One region of the Kitasatospora sp. NBC_00240 genome, then DNA from elsewhere that is predicted to be linked to it. Evidence: riboswitches for the same ligand, from Rfam matches in the RefSeq annotation. Region 1 holds a riboswitch; each other region holds the start of a gene.
The links. Region 1 has a riboswitch for thiamine pyrophosphate ahead of thiO (glycine oxidase ThiO). Riboswitches for the same ligand answer to the same signal wherever they lie in the genome.

Region 1 (3,269 bases):
AGACCCGGAGCGCCTGCTCCAGGACGTCCAGGCTCGGCGCCCCGCCGGTGCCCATGATCAGGCGGGAGCCGAAGGTGGTCCCGGCGATCGTCAGGAGGTCCTTGTCGTCGGCGGTCGCGGTCGTGGTCGCGGTGTCGGCCACGGCGCTCAGCCTCCCTGCACGGCGGTGAGGATCTCGATCCGGTCGCCCGCGGCGAGGCCGGTCCCGGCCCAGGCACCGCGCGGCACCACGGTCTCGTTGACCGCCGCGGCGACCCCGGACGGCGCGGCGCTCACGCCGGCCACCACCTCGGCGAGCGTGCTCCGGGCGGGCACCTGCCGGGGCTCGCCGTTGACGGAGAGTGAGATATCGGTCATGCCAGTGCCTTTGCGGGAGTGGAGAGGTCGGACGGGGCCGTGCCGGAGGGGACGGCCCCGGCGGCGGAGGGGCCGGCGGCGAACCGGCCGGGGGAGAACGGCGCCGCCAACTCGGGCGTCACGCCGGTGGCCAGGTACTCGGCGAGCAGGTCGCCGGTCACCGGGGTGAGCAGCACGCCGTTGCGGTAGTGGCCGGTCGCCGCGACCAGGCCGGGCAACGCGGTCGGGCCGAGCAGCGGGGCGTTGTCGGGGGAGCCGGGGCGCAGCCCGGCGGAGGTCTCGACCAGCGGCAGCTCGGTGATCCCGGGGACCAGGTCGTGGGCGTCGCGGAGCAGCTCGTACACCCCGCCGGCGGTGACGGTGGTGTCGTAGCCCTGCTCCTCGCTGGTCGCGCCGATCACCAGCTCGCCGTCCTCGCGCGGCACCAGGTACAGGTGCTGCCCGCGCACCACCGCGCGGACGTTGCGGGACAGGAACGGCCGGTACGCCTCGGGCACCCGCAGCCGCAGGATCTGGCCCTTGACCGGGCGGACGGCCGGCAGCACCCCCTCGGGCAGGCCGGGCAGCAGGTGGCTGCGCGGCCCGGCCGCCAGCACCACCTGGCCGGCGCCCAGCAGCCCGCCGGTGCTCAGCCGGGCCCCGGTCGCGCGGCCGCCGGTGACCAGCAGCTCGGCGACCTCGGCGCGGTGCAGCAGCACCCCGGCGCGCTCGCAGGCGGCCACCAGCGCGGCGGCCAGCCGGCGGCCGTCCACCTGGTGGTCGTCGGTGACGTGCAGCCCGCCGCGGACGCCCGGGGCCAGCATCGGTTCGAGCTTGCGGCACTCGCGTCCGGTGAGCCAGGCCGAGTCCAGGCCCAGGCGCCCGTGGAAGGCGTGCAGCTCGCGCAGTTCCTCGCGGTCGTCGGAGTCCAGCGCGACGGCGAGGGTGCCGCAGGCGCGGTAGCCGGTCGAAAGGCCGGAGGCCTCCTCCAGCTCGGTAGCGAAGGCCGGGTACCGCTCGTTGGAGGCCATCCCGAGCTTCAGCAGCGGCTCCTCGCCGTACTGCAGCTCGGTGACCGGGGCCAGCATCCCGGCCGCGACCTGGGCGGCCCCGCCGCCGGGCGCCGGGTCGACCACGACCACGCCGAGGCCGCGCTGCCGGGCCCGCCAGGCCACCGCGAGGCCGATGATCCCGCCGCCGACGACGAGGACGTCCGTCGTCGCGCCGCTCGTGAAGCGTGTCAAAGTCCCTGCTCTCCCTTCGCCGGAATGACCCGGATCAGGTTCGGACGGTCGCAGGCCGTGCCAGCCCGCCTCTCAGCCCGGTGCGCCGGGCCCCCGTGGTACGGACCGCCCGGCACCTGGGGCGCCGTCCGGTCGAGGTGCACCCACCATAACTCCGGGTGCCGTCCGGGCCGAAGGCGCGTACAAGGGGCGGACGGCGCCGATAGGGTGGCGCCGTGGGAGAGCGGCGGAACACGGACCAGGTGGTCGTTGTCGGGGCGGGGCTGGCCGGGGCCCAGTGCGTGCGCGCGCTGCGCGGGGGCGGCCGGCAGGGTCGGATCGTCCTGCTCGGGGACGAACCGCACGCCCCCTACGACCGGCCCCCGCTCTCCAAGGACGTGCTGCTCGGCAAGGCCGACGCCACCACCCTGGACATCGACTACGACGGCCTCGGCGTCGACCTCGTCACCGGCCGCCGGGCCACCGGGCTGGAGCCCGGGGTGCTGCACACCGACGCCGGCGAGCTGCCGTACGGGAGCCTGGTGATCGCCACCGGCGCCGCACCCGTCGCGCTGCCCGGCGCGGACCGCGCCCACCTGCTGCGGACCGTCGACGACGCCCTCGCGCTGCGCGCGCTGCTGCGGCCGGGAGCGCGGATCGTACTGGTCGGGGCCGGCTGGATCGGGGCCGAGACCGCCGGTGTCGCCCGCGCGCTGGGCTGCGAGGTCACCGTGGTGGAGGCCGGTCCGGCACCGGTGCCCGGCGCGCTGCCCCCGGCGGTCGGCGGCGCGATGACCGCCTGGTACCGGGCGGCCGGCGTCGACCTGCGCTGCGGCGCCAGGGTGGCCTCGGTCGGCCCGCACGAGGTGCTGCTCGCCGACGGCACCCGGCTGGCCGCCGACGAGGTGGTGGTCGGCGTCGGGGTGCGCCCGGCGACCGGCTGGCTGGCCGGCTCCGGGGTCGAGCTGGACGCGGCCGGCGCCGTCCTGGTGGACGAGCGGCTGCGCACCTCGCTGCCCGGGGTCCTCGCGGCCGGCGACTGCGTCTCCTACCCCTCGACCCGCTGGGGCGGCCGGCTGTCCGTCCAGCACTGGGACCACGCGCTGCAGTCCGGGGCGGCGGCAGCGGCCTCGCTGCTCGGCCTGGACACCCCGTACGACCCGGTGCCGTACTTCTGGTCCGAGCAGTTCGGGCGGATGGTGCAGTACGCGGGCCGGCACGGCGACGGCGACGAGGTGCTGTGGCGGGGGGCGCCCGGCGACCCGTCCTGGACGGTGCTCTGGACGCGCGGCGGGCAGCTGCGCGCCCTGCTGACCGTCGACCGCCCGCGCGACCTCGCCCAGGGGCGCCGGCTGCTGGAGCGCGGCGCCGTCCTCGACCCGGTGCCGGCCGCCGACCCGGCCGTGCAGCTGAAGGCCGCCCTCGCCGGACAGCCGTAGCCGCGACGGACCGGTCACGTTCGGACACCGGAGCGGCCGCCGGGGGCGCGGTTGGTGCGCGGCGCCCCGGCGAGGTGGCAGTCTGGTGACGTGAGCGAGATCGAAGCGAAGATTGAAGACCTTGTCCCCGAGTGGATGTACCTGCCCGACATCTCCGAGCAGTGGGGTGTCCGCGTCACCGAGGTGCGCGACCTGGTCAAGAGCGGCGGCCTGATCGCCGTCCGCCGCGGCCCGAACAAGTCGCTGCAGGTGCCGGCCGCCTTCATCGACG
Region 2 (3,269 bases), 1.8 Mb from region 1:
GCCTGCCGCACCCGGCCCAGAGCCAGCGCCGAGAAGCTCATGATCCGGGCCTGCGGGCGGCTCTCCGGGTTGCCGCCCGGCCCCGAGATCCCGTACCGGGCCAGTGCCTTCAGCAGCTCGGCCTCCACCCGGCCGCGGAACCGGACCGGGTGCTTGGTCTCGATCGCCAGGTCGACCCGGCGGCCGCAGTCGGCGACCAGCTCCAGCAGGCTGTCCAGTCGCAGCACGGCCCGGGCCTCCGGGTCGGCGGCGCCGGCCCCGTCCTTCCAGGAGCCGAAGTCGTACGCCTCCAGCTCGGCCAGGGTCATCGCGGAGACCACCCCGCGGCCGTCCGAGGTCCGCTGGATCCGGCGGTCGTGCACGCAGACCAGCTGCCCGTCCGCAGTCACCCGGACATCGCACTCGAAGGCGTCGGCGCCCTCCGCGAGAGCCCGCCGGTACGCGGCCAGGGTGTGCTCGGGCAGCGCCCGGGAGGAGCCACGGTGGGCCACCACCTGGACGTGCTGCGCGGTGCGGGCGGTCGCGGGGGACAGGTCGGCGCTGGTCACAGCGCCAACGATAGGCGCCCCGGATGACGGAACGGCGACGGCGGCCCCAACCTGCGGGGCCGCCGTCGCCGCGGTGGCGCGATCCGGGCGGTCGGCTCGGGCGGTCGGCCCCGGCCGGCCCGCCCGGAGGGGGTCAGTCCTCGGTCCGCCCGGCCCCGGTCAGCGGGGTGAGGGCCAGGGTGACCAGCGCGGGCACCAGGAACCCGAACAGCGAGGCCGAGGTCCATTCCTGCGGGGTGAAGTGCAGGGCGCTCTGCGCGCCCGTCCAGAGGTCCACCCACCAGCCGGCGATCGCGGTCGGGGCGATGAACTGGTAGACCGCGAAGCCCAGCGCCCACGGCAGCAGCATCAGCCAACGCGTGGGAGCCCGCTCGGAGAGATCCCAGCCCCGGCGGCCGGCGCCGAAGAAGTAGTCCACCGCCAGCACCGCGAACAGCGGCACGAAGACCGAGCCGATCAGGCCGAGGAAGTTGTAGTACGAGGCGGTGAATTCCTTGATCTGCAGCGCCAGGACGGTGGTCAGCACGCCGATCCCGCCGGTCAGCAGCCGCCGGTCGATCCGCGGGAACAGGTTGTGGACCGACATCGCGGTCGAGTACACGTTCGCGAAGGACTGGTCGGTCTCGCGCAGCACCAGCACCAGCAGGAAGGCCCAGCCGGCCCAGACCCCGGTGAACGAGGAGAAGATCTTCTCGGTGTCCCCGCCGGACTGCAGCAGCGCGATCAGGCCCAGCACGTAGCACCAGACCTGGGCCACGGTGTAGCCCGAGAAGGTGCCCCAGAAGGCGGCCGAGGCGGTGCGCGAGTGCCGGGTGTAGTCGGCGGCCAGCGGCACGAAGGAGATCGACAGCGCGATGACGGCGTCGGTCGCGTGCAGGAACCCGTGCCAGTTGCCCGCCCCCGGGTCGGGGAAGCCCTGACGGCCCAGCTGGACGGTGAAGTACACCATCGCCACGGCCACCGCGGCGGCCACGTACTTGCGCAGCACAGCGATCGAGCCCAGCGGCCAGATCGTCAGCACGGTGGTCAGCGCCCCGGCCAGCAGCACGAACAGCCAGCGGTACCCGTCGGTGCCGGCCACCGTCTGGGCGCCCTGGGCGATCACGGTGAGCTCGAAGACGCCCCAGCCGACGCACTGGGCGATGTTCAGCACCGTCGGCAGGTAGCTCAGCTTCGTACCGAACAGCCCGCGCAGGTTGGCCATCGCCGGCGCGCCGGTCTTCGCCCCGATCAGGGCGGCCACGCCGAGCGCGGCGGTGCCGATCACGGTGCCGGCGAGGATCGCGACCACGGCCGCGGTGAAGGACATCTCCGAGCCCGGGGCGCCCAGCACGGTCGCGGCGGTGCTGAAGCCGATCAGGCTGACGCCCAGGTTGAGCCAGAGCGCGAACTGGTCCTTGAAGGACAGCGTGCGCGGCGGCTCGGTGTCGAGAACGAGCGGCGCCTCGGCGCGCCCGTGCGCCTCCGGACGGTCCAGCACGGCGACGTCCGTGTGCAGGCCCCCCTTGTGAAGGCCTTCCGAAGGAGCGGGGAATTCCGTGGACGCCGACGCGTCCGAAGAAGAGGATGGCGAAGCAGGCGGCATGGCCGATACTCCCTACGCCGGCATTACCCGGACAGGTTCCGGCGGTCAGCGCTCCCTCGCCCGCCGTCCACGACTACCGTGGCGTACGGTCGACCAGCGCACTCTCAGCCTGGAAGGGGTCCAAGCTCCCGCGTGTTCAGATTGAAGCGACAGGCTAGCGGGAGCCGGGAGGAACGCCAAGGCCGGGGCCGCAGGCCGTCCGCATCGCGGGACGCGCGGGCCGGGCCGGCCGCCGGTGTTCGGTCCGGCTAAGGATTCTTATGAGTTCTTCAGAGGGCCCCTTACGGCAATCGAATCCCGCATACGAAAAACTATGCATCTTGGTCCTGTCAGCTATGGAGGTCGTCAGTGAGCACCGAGCGCGAGAGTGGGTCCACCGGACCGCAGGAGGGGCAGCCCTCCGGCGGTCACGGGGCGGTGGGTCCGGTGTCCGACGGCCCGGCGCAGCAGCCCGCGGCCGCCGCGGCAGGTGCCGGTACGCCGCCCGCCGGGGACTCCCCGCGGACGCTGGCCTTCGGCAAGCTGAGCGAGCCCGAGCCGGCCGCACCCGCCGCGCCAGTGGCACCCGCCGCACCGGCCACCCCTGTTGCCCCCGCGGCCCCGTCCTACCTGGACGCGCCGCCGCCCGTACTGCCCCCGGCCGCGCCGGTCGCGCCCGCCGCCCCGTCCTACCTGGACGCGCCGCCGCCGACCAACCCGTACGCGACCCCCGCCCCCGCGGCTGACCCGTACGCCACCCCCGCCCCCGCGGCCGACCCGTACGCCGGCACCGCCCCGGTCGCCGCCGGCCCCTACGCCGCCGCGCCCGCGCCCGGCCAGGGCCCCGCCGCCGACCCGTACGGCCCGCCGCCCGGCACCCCGGCCGAGCACGGCCACCACCCGTTCGGCTCCGGCCAGCCGCTCGGCGGCTGGGGCTCCCAGGACGCCGGTGCCGGTGGCACCTACGGCGGCCACGGCGGGCCCGGCCTGCCCGGCGGTCCCGGCTACCCGGGCCAGTACCCGGGCGCGGCACCCGGCGGACCGCGCAAGAAGCGTGGCGGCCTGGTCGCCCTGATCGCGGCCGTCGCCCTGGTCGCCGGTGTGGCCGGCGGCGCCGTCGGCGTCGCGGTCACCGACCACGGCGACAGGGTCAGCTC
Region 3 (3,269 bases), 2.1 Mb from region 1:
GCGGTGCGCCTCCAGCTCGGCGACCTTGGTCTCCTGGACCACGACCTCCTGGCGGGAGGCGGCCTGGGCGAGCGGGCCGGCCTGCATGGCGCGGGCCGTCGCGGTCTCCATCTCGGCCTGGTAGCCGGCCTGCTGGATGCCGCTGTTGCGGGTGGCCTCGGCCTTGCGGGCGAACGCCTCCTGCTCGGCCTCGGTGGCCTGGCGGTCCGCCTCGGCCTGGGCGATCCGGGCGTCCCGCATGACCCGGGCGGCGTGCGGGGCGGCGAGGTTCTGGATGTACCCGGTCGGGTCCAGGATCTCCTGGATCTGCAGCGAGTCGATGATCAGGCCCAGCTTCTCCATCTCCGTGCCGGAGGCGGCCCGGGTCTCCCCGGTGAGCCGCTCGCGGTCGCGGATCATGTCCTCGACGGTCAGCCCGCCGACGATGGAGCGCAGATGGCCGGCGAAGACGTTGTGGACGCGGTGGCCCATCATCGCCTGCTGGTCCAGGAAGCGGCGGGCGGCGTTGGCGATCGACACCGTGTCGTCGCCCACCTTGAAGATCACAACGCCCTTGACGTGCACCGGGATCCCCTGCGAGGTCACGCACTCGACGTCGAGGTCGGCCTCGTTGAGGTCCAGCGACAGCTTGCGGACGACCTGGACGCCCGGGGTGACGAGCGTCCCGCGGCCGGTGACGACCCGGAACCCCAGCCCCTCACCGACTCCCTCGGCGCGGTGCTTGGACCCGGAGATGATCAGTGCCTCGTTGGGCTCGGCGACCCGCCACATGAGCTTGAAGAGCACGATCAGGATGATGATCGAGGCGACGGCCGCCCCTGCGATGCCGATGAGCATCGGCTGATTCCCCCTTCAGGGCACACCGGTTCCGTGGCTGCGCTCTGTTGTGCAGGATGGCGCGGAACACGGTGGCAGCGGAGATTCTGCGCCTGTTCCGATCACTTGGGAAGCAGCTGGTGTCCTGATTCTGTATCAGCCGGTCAGGCCGGTGTTACGTACACCGTCCGTGGCGGCTGGTACTCGACCACGACCACCCGGGTGCCGACCGCCAGCCGCTCCCCGGGGAACGCCGGATGGGCGAGGAACGCCTCCGACCCCTGCCTGGCCACCACGTGGATCATCACCTCGCCGACCAGACCGTCGCCGACCGTCCCCGTCACCCGTCCCGTGCTGCCGACCACCGCGGACCCCTCTCCGTCGGCTCCCAGTGTGCCCGCGCGGCCGCTTCCTGGACCCCCTCTGGACCGCCACCCGCGGTGCCCGCTACGGTGTTGAGGTCTTGTTGCGGACAAAACCGTCCGTAGACACGGGAGCTCGGAGCACCGGGCTGAGAGGGCGCTGAACGGTACGCCACCACGCGTACCAACCGCTGCGTCGACCGCAGGAACCTGGACCGGGTAATGCCGGCGTAGGGAGTAGAAGGTCAGATGACCATGTTCGAAACACCGGAGAAGTCTGCCCAGAGCCCGGCGGGCGGCGCGGCCGGCAGCCCGGTCAGCAGCGCGGCCAGCGGCTACCCGACCCCCGCCTGGCGCAAGGCCTACCGTGAGGGATCCCGCCCCGACCTGCGGGTTCCGTACCGCGAGGTGGTCCTCACCAACGGCGGGAGCGTCCCGCTGTACGACACCTCGGGCCCGTACACCGACCCCTCGTACGAGCCGGACGTCCGGCGCGGCCTGCCGGCCCTGCGCGACGCGTGGATCCGCCAGCGCGGCGACGTCGAGGAGTACGACGGCCGCGAGGCCCGCCCGGAGGACGACGGGATCAAGCACACCTCGCCGCGCGGCGGGGACCTGCGCAACCTCGACGCCGTCTTCCCCGGCCGCCCGCGCCGCCCGCTGCGCGGCCGCGACGGCGCGGCCGTCACCCAGCTCGCCTACGCGAGGCGCGGGATCGTCACGCCGGAGATGGAGTTCATCGCCCTGCGGGAGGGCCTGGAGGCGGAGTTCGTCCGCTCCGAGGTGGCCCGCGGCCGGGCGGTGATCCCGCTGAACGTGAACCACCCGGAGGTCGAGCCGGCGATCATCGGCACCAACTTCCTGGTGAAGATCAACGCCAACATCGGCAACTCCGCGGTCACCTCCTCGATCGAGGAGGAGGTGGAGAAGATGACCTGGGCGACCCGCTGGGGCGCCGACACCGTGATGGACCTCTCCACCGGCCGCAACATCCACACCACCCGTGAGTGGATCCTGCGCAACTCGCCCGTCCCGATCGGCACCGTGCCGCTGTACCAGGCGCTGGAGAAGGTCGACGGCAAGGCGGAGGAGCTGAGCTGGGACGTCTACCGCGACACCGTGATCGAGCAGTGCGAGCAGGGCGTCGACTACATGACCGTGCACGCCGGCGTGCTGCTTCGGTACGTGCCGATGACGGCCCGGCGCAAGACCGGCATCGTCTCGCGCGGCGGCTCGATCATGGCGGCCTGGTGCCTGGCCCACCACCGGGAGAACTTCCTCTACACCAACTTCGAGGAGCTCTGCGACATCCTCGCGAGCTACGACGTCACCTTCTCGCTCGGTGACGGCCTGCGCCCCGGTTCCACCGCGGACGCCAACGACCAGGCGCAGTTCGCCGAACTGCAGACCCTCGGCGAGCTCGGCCGGATCGCCCGGGACCGGGACGTCCAGGTGATGATCGAGGGCCCCGGCCACGTCGCGATGAACAAGATCAAGGAGAACATGGATCTCCAGAAGGAGATCTGCGACGAGGCGCCGTTCTACACCCTCGGCCCGCTCACCACCGACGTCGCCCCCGGCTACGACCACATCACCTCGGGCATCGGCGCGGCGATGATCGCCTGGTGGGGCACGGCGATGCTCTGCTACGTCACGCCCAAGGAGCACCTGGGCCTGCCCAACCGGGACGACGTGAAGACCGGCGTCATCACCTACAAGATCGCCGCGCACGCCGCCGACCTGGCCAAGGGCCACCCCGGCGCCAGCGACTGGGACGACGCGCTCTCGGACGCCCGGTTCGAGTTCCGCTGGGAGGACCAGTTCAACCTGGCCCTCGACCCGGAGACGGCCCGGGCCTTCCACGACGAGACGCTGCCGGCGGAGCCCGCCAAGACGGCGCACTTCTGCTCGATGTGCGGCCCGAAGTTCTGTTCGATGAAGATCTCCCAGAAGATCCGCGACGAGCACGGAGACGGATCGACGGCGGTGGCGACGGAGTTCGACCCGGAGGCGGCGGCCGGCATGGCCGCGATGTCGGCCGAGTTCGCCGCCAAGGGCAACCGGGTGTACCTGCCGTTGGCGGACTGACGG

Region 2: it holds a riboswitch for thiamine pyrophosphate, as region 1 does, so the genes downstream of both, OG689_RS21830 (cytosine permease) here and thiO (glycine oxidase ThiO) in region 1, are expected to answer to the same signal.
Region 3: it holds a riboswitch for thiamine pyrophosphate, as region 1 does, so the genes downstream of both, thiC (phosphomethylpyrimidine synthase ThiC) here and thiO (glycine oxidase ThiO) in region 1, are expected to answer to the same signal.

What each region holds. Positions count from the first base shown of each region.
Region 1 covers NZ_JAPEMU010000001.1:6,964,545-6,967,813, forward strand. Annotated here, with positions in the region: gene OG689_RS29810 (thiazole synthase) at 1-55, opposite strand, end outside; gene thiS (sulfur carrier protein ThiS) at 148-357, opposite strand; gene thiO (glycine oxidase ThiO) at 354-1,580, opposite strand; TPP riboswitch at 1,574-1,687, opposite strand; gene OG689_RS29825 (FAD-dependent oxidoreductase) at 1,796-2,998, shown strand; gene OG689_RS29830 (Rv2175c family DNA-binding protein) at 3,089-3,269, shown strand, end outside.
Region 2 covers NZ_JAPEMU010000001.1:5,154,802-5,158,070, forward strand. Annotated here, with positions in the region: gene OG689_RS21825 (glycerophosphodiester phosphodiesterase family protein) at 1-548, opposite strand, end outside; gene OG689_RS21830 (cytosine permease) at 682-2,028, opposite strand; TPP riboswitch at 2,126-2,275, opposite strand; gene OG689_RS21835 (trypsin-like peptidase domain-containing protein) at 2,482-3,269, shown strand, end outside.
Region 3 covers NZ_JAPEMU010000001.1:4,870,835-4,874,103, reverse strand. Annotated here, with positions in the region: gene OG689_RS20655 (flotillin family protein) at 1-837, opposite strand, end outside; gene OG689_RS20650 (hypothetical protein) at 981-1,181, opposite strand; TPP riboswitch at 1,297-1,432, shown strand; gene thiC (phosphomethylpyrimidine synthase ThiC) at 1,428-3,266, shown strand.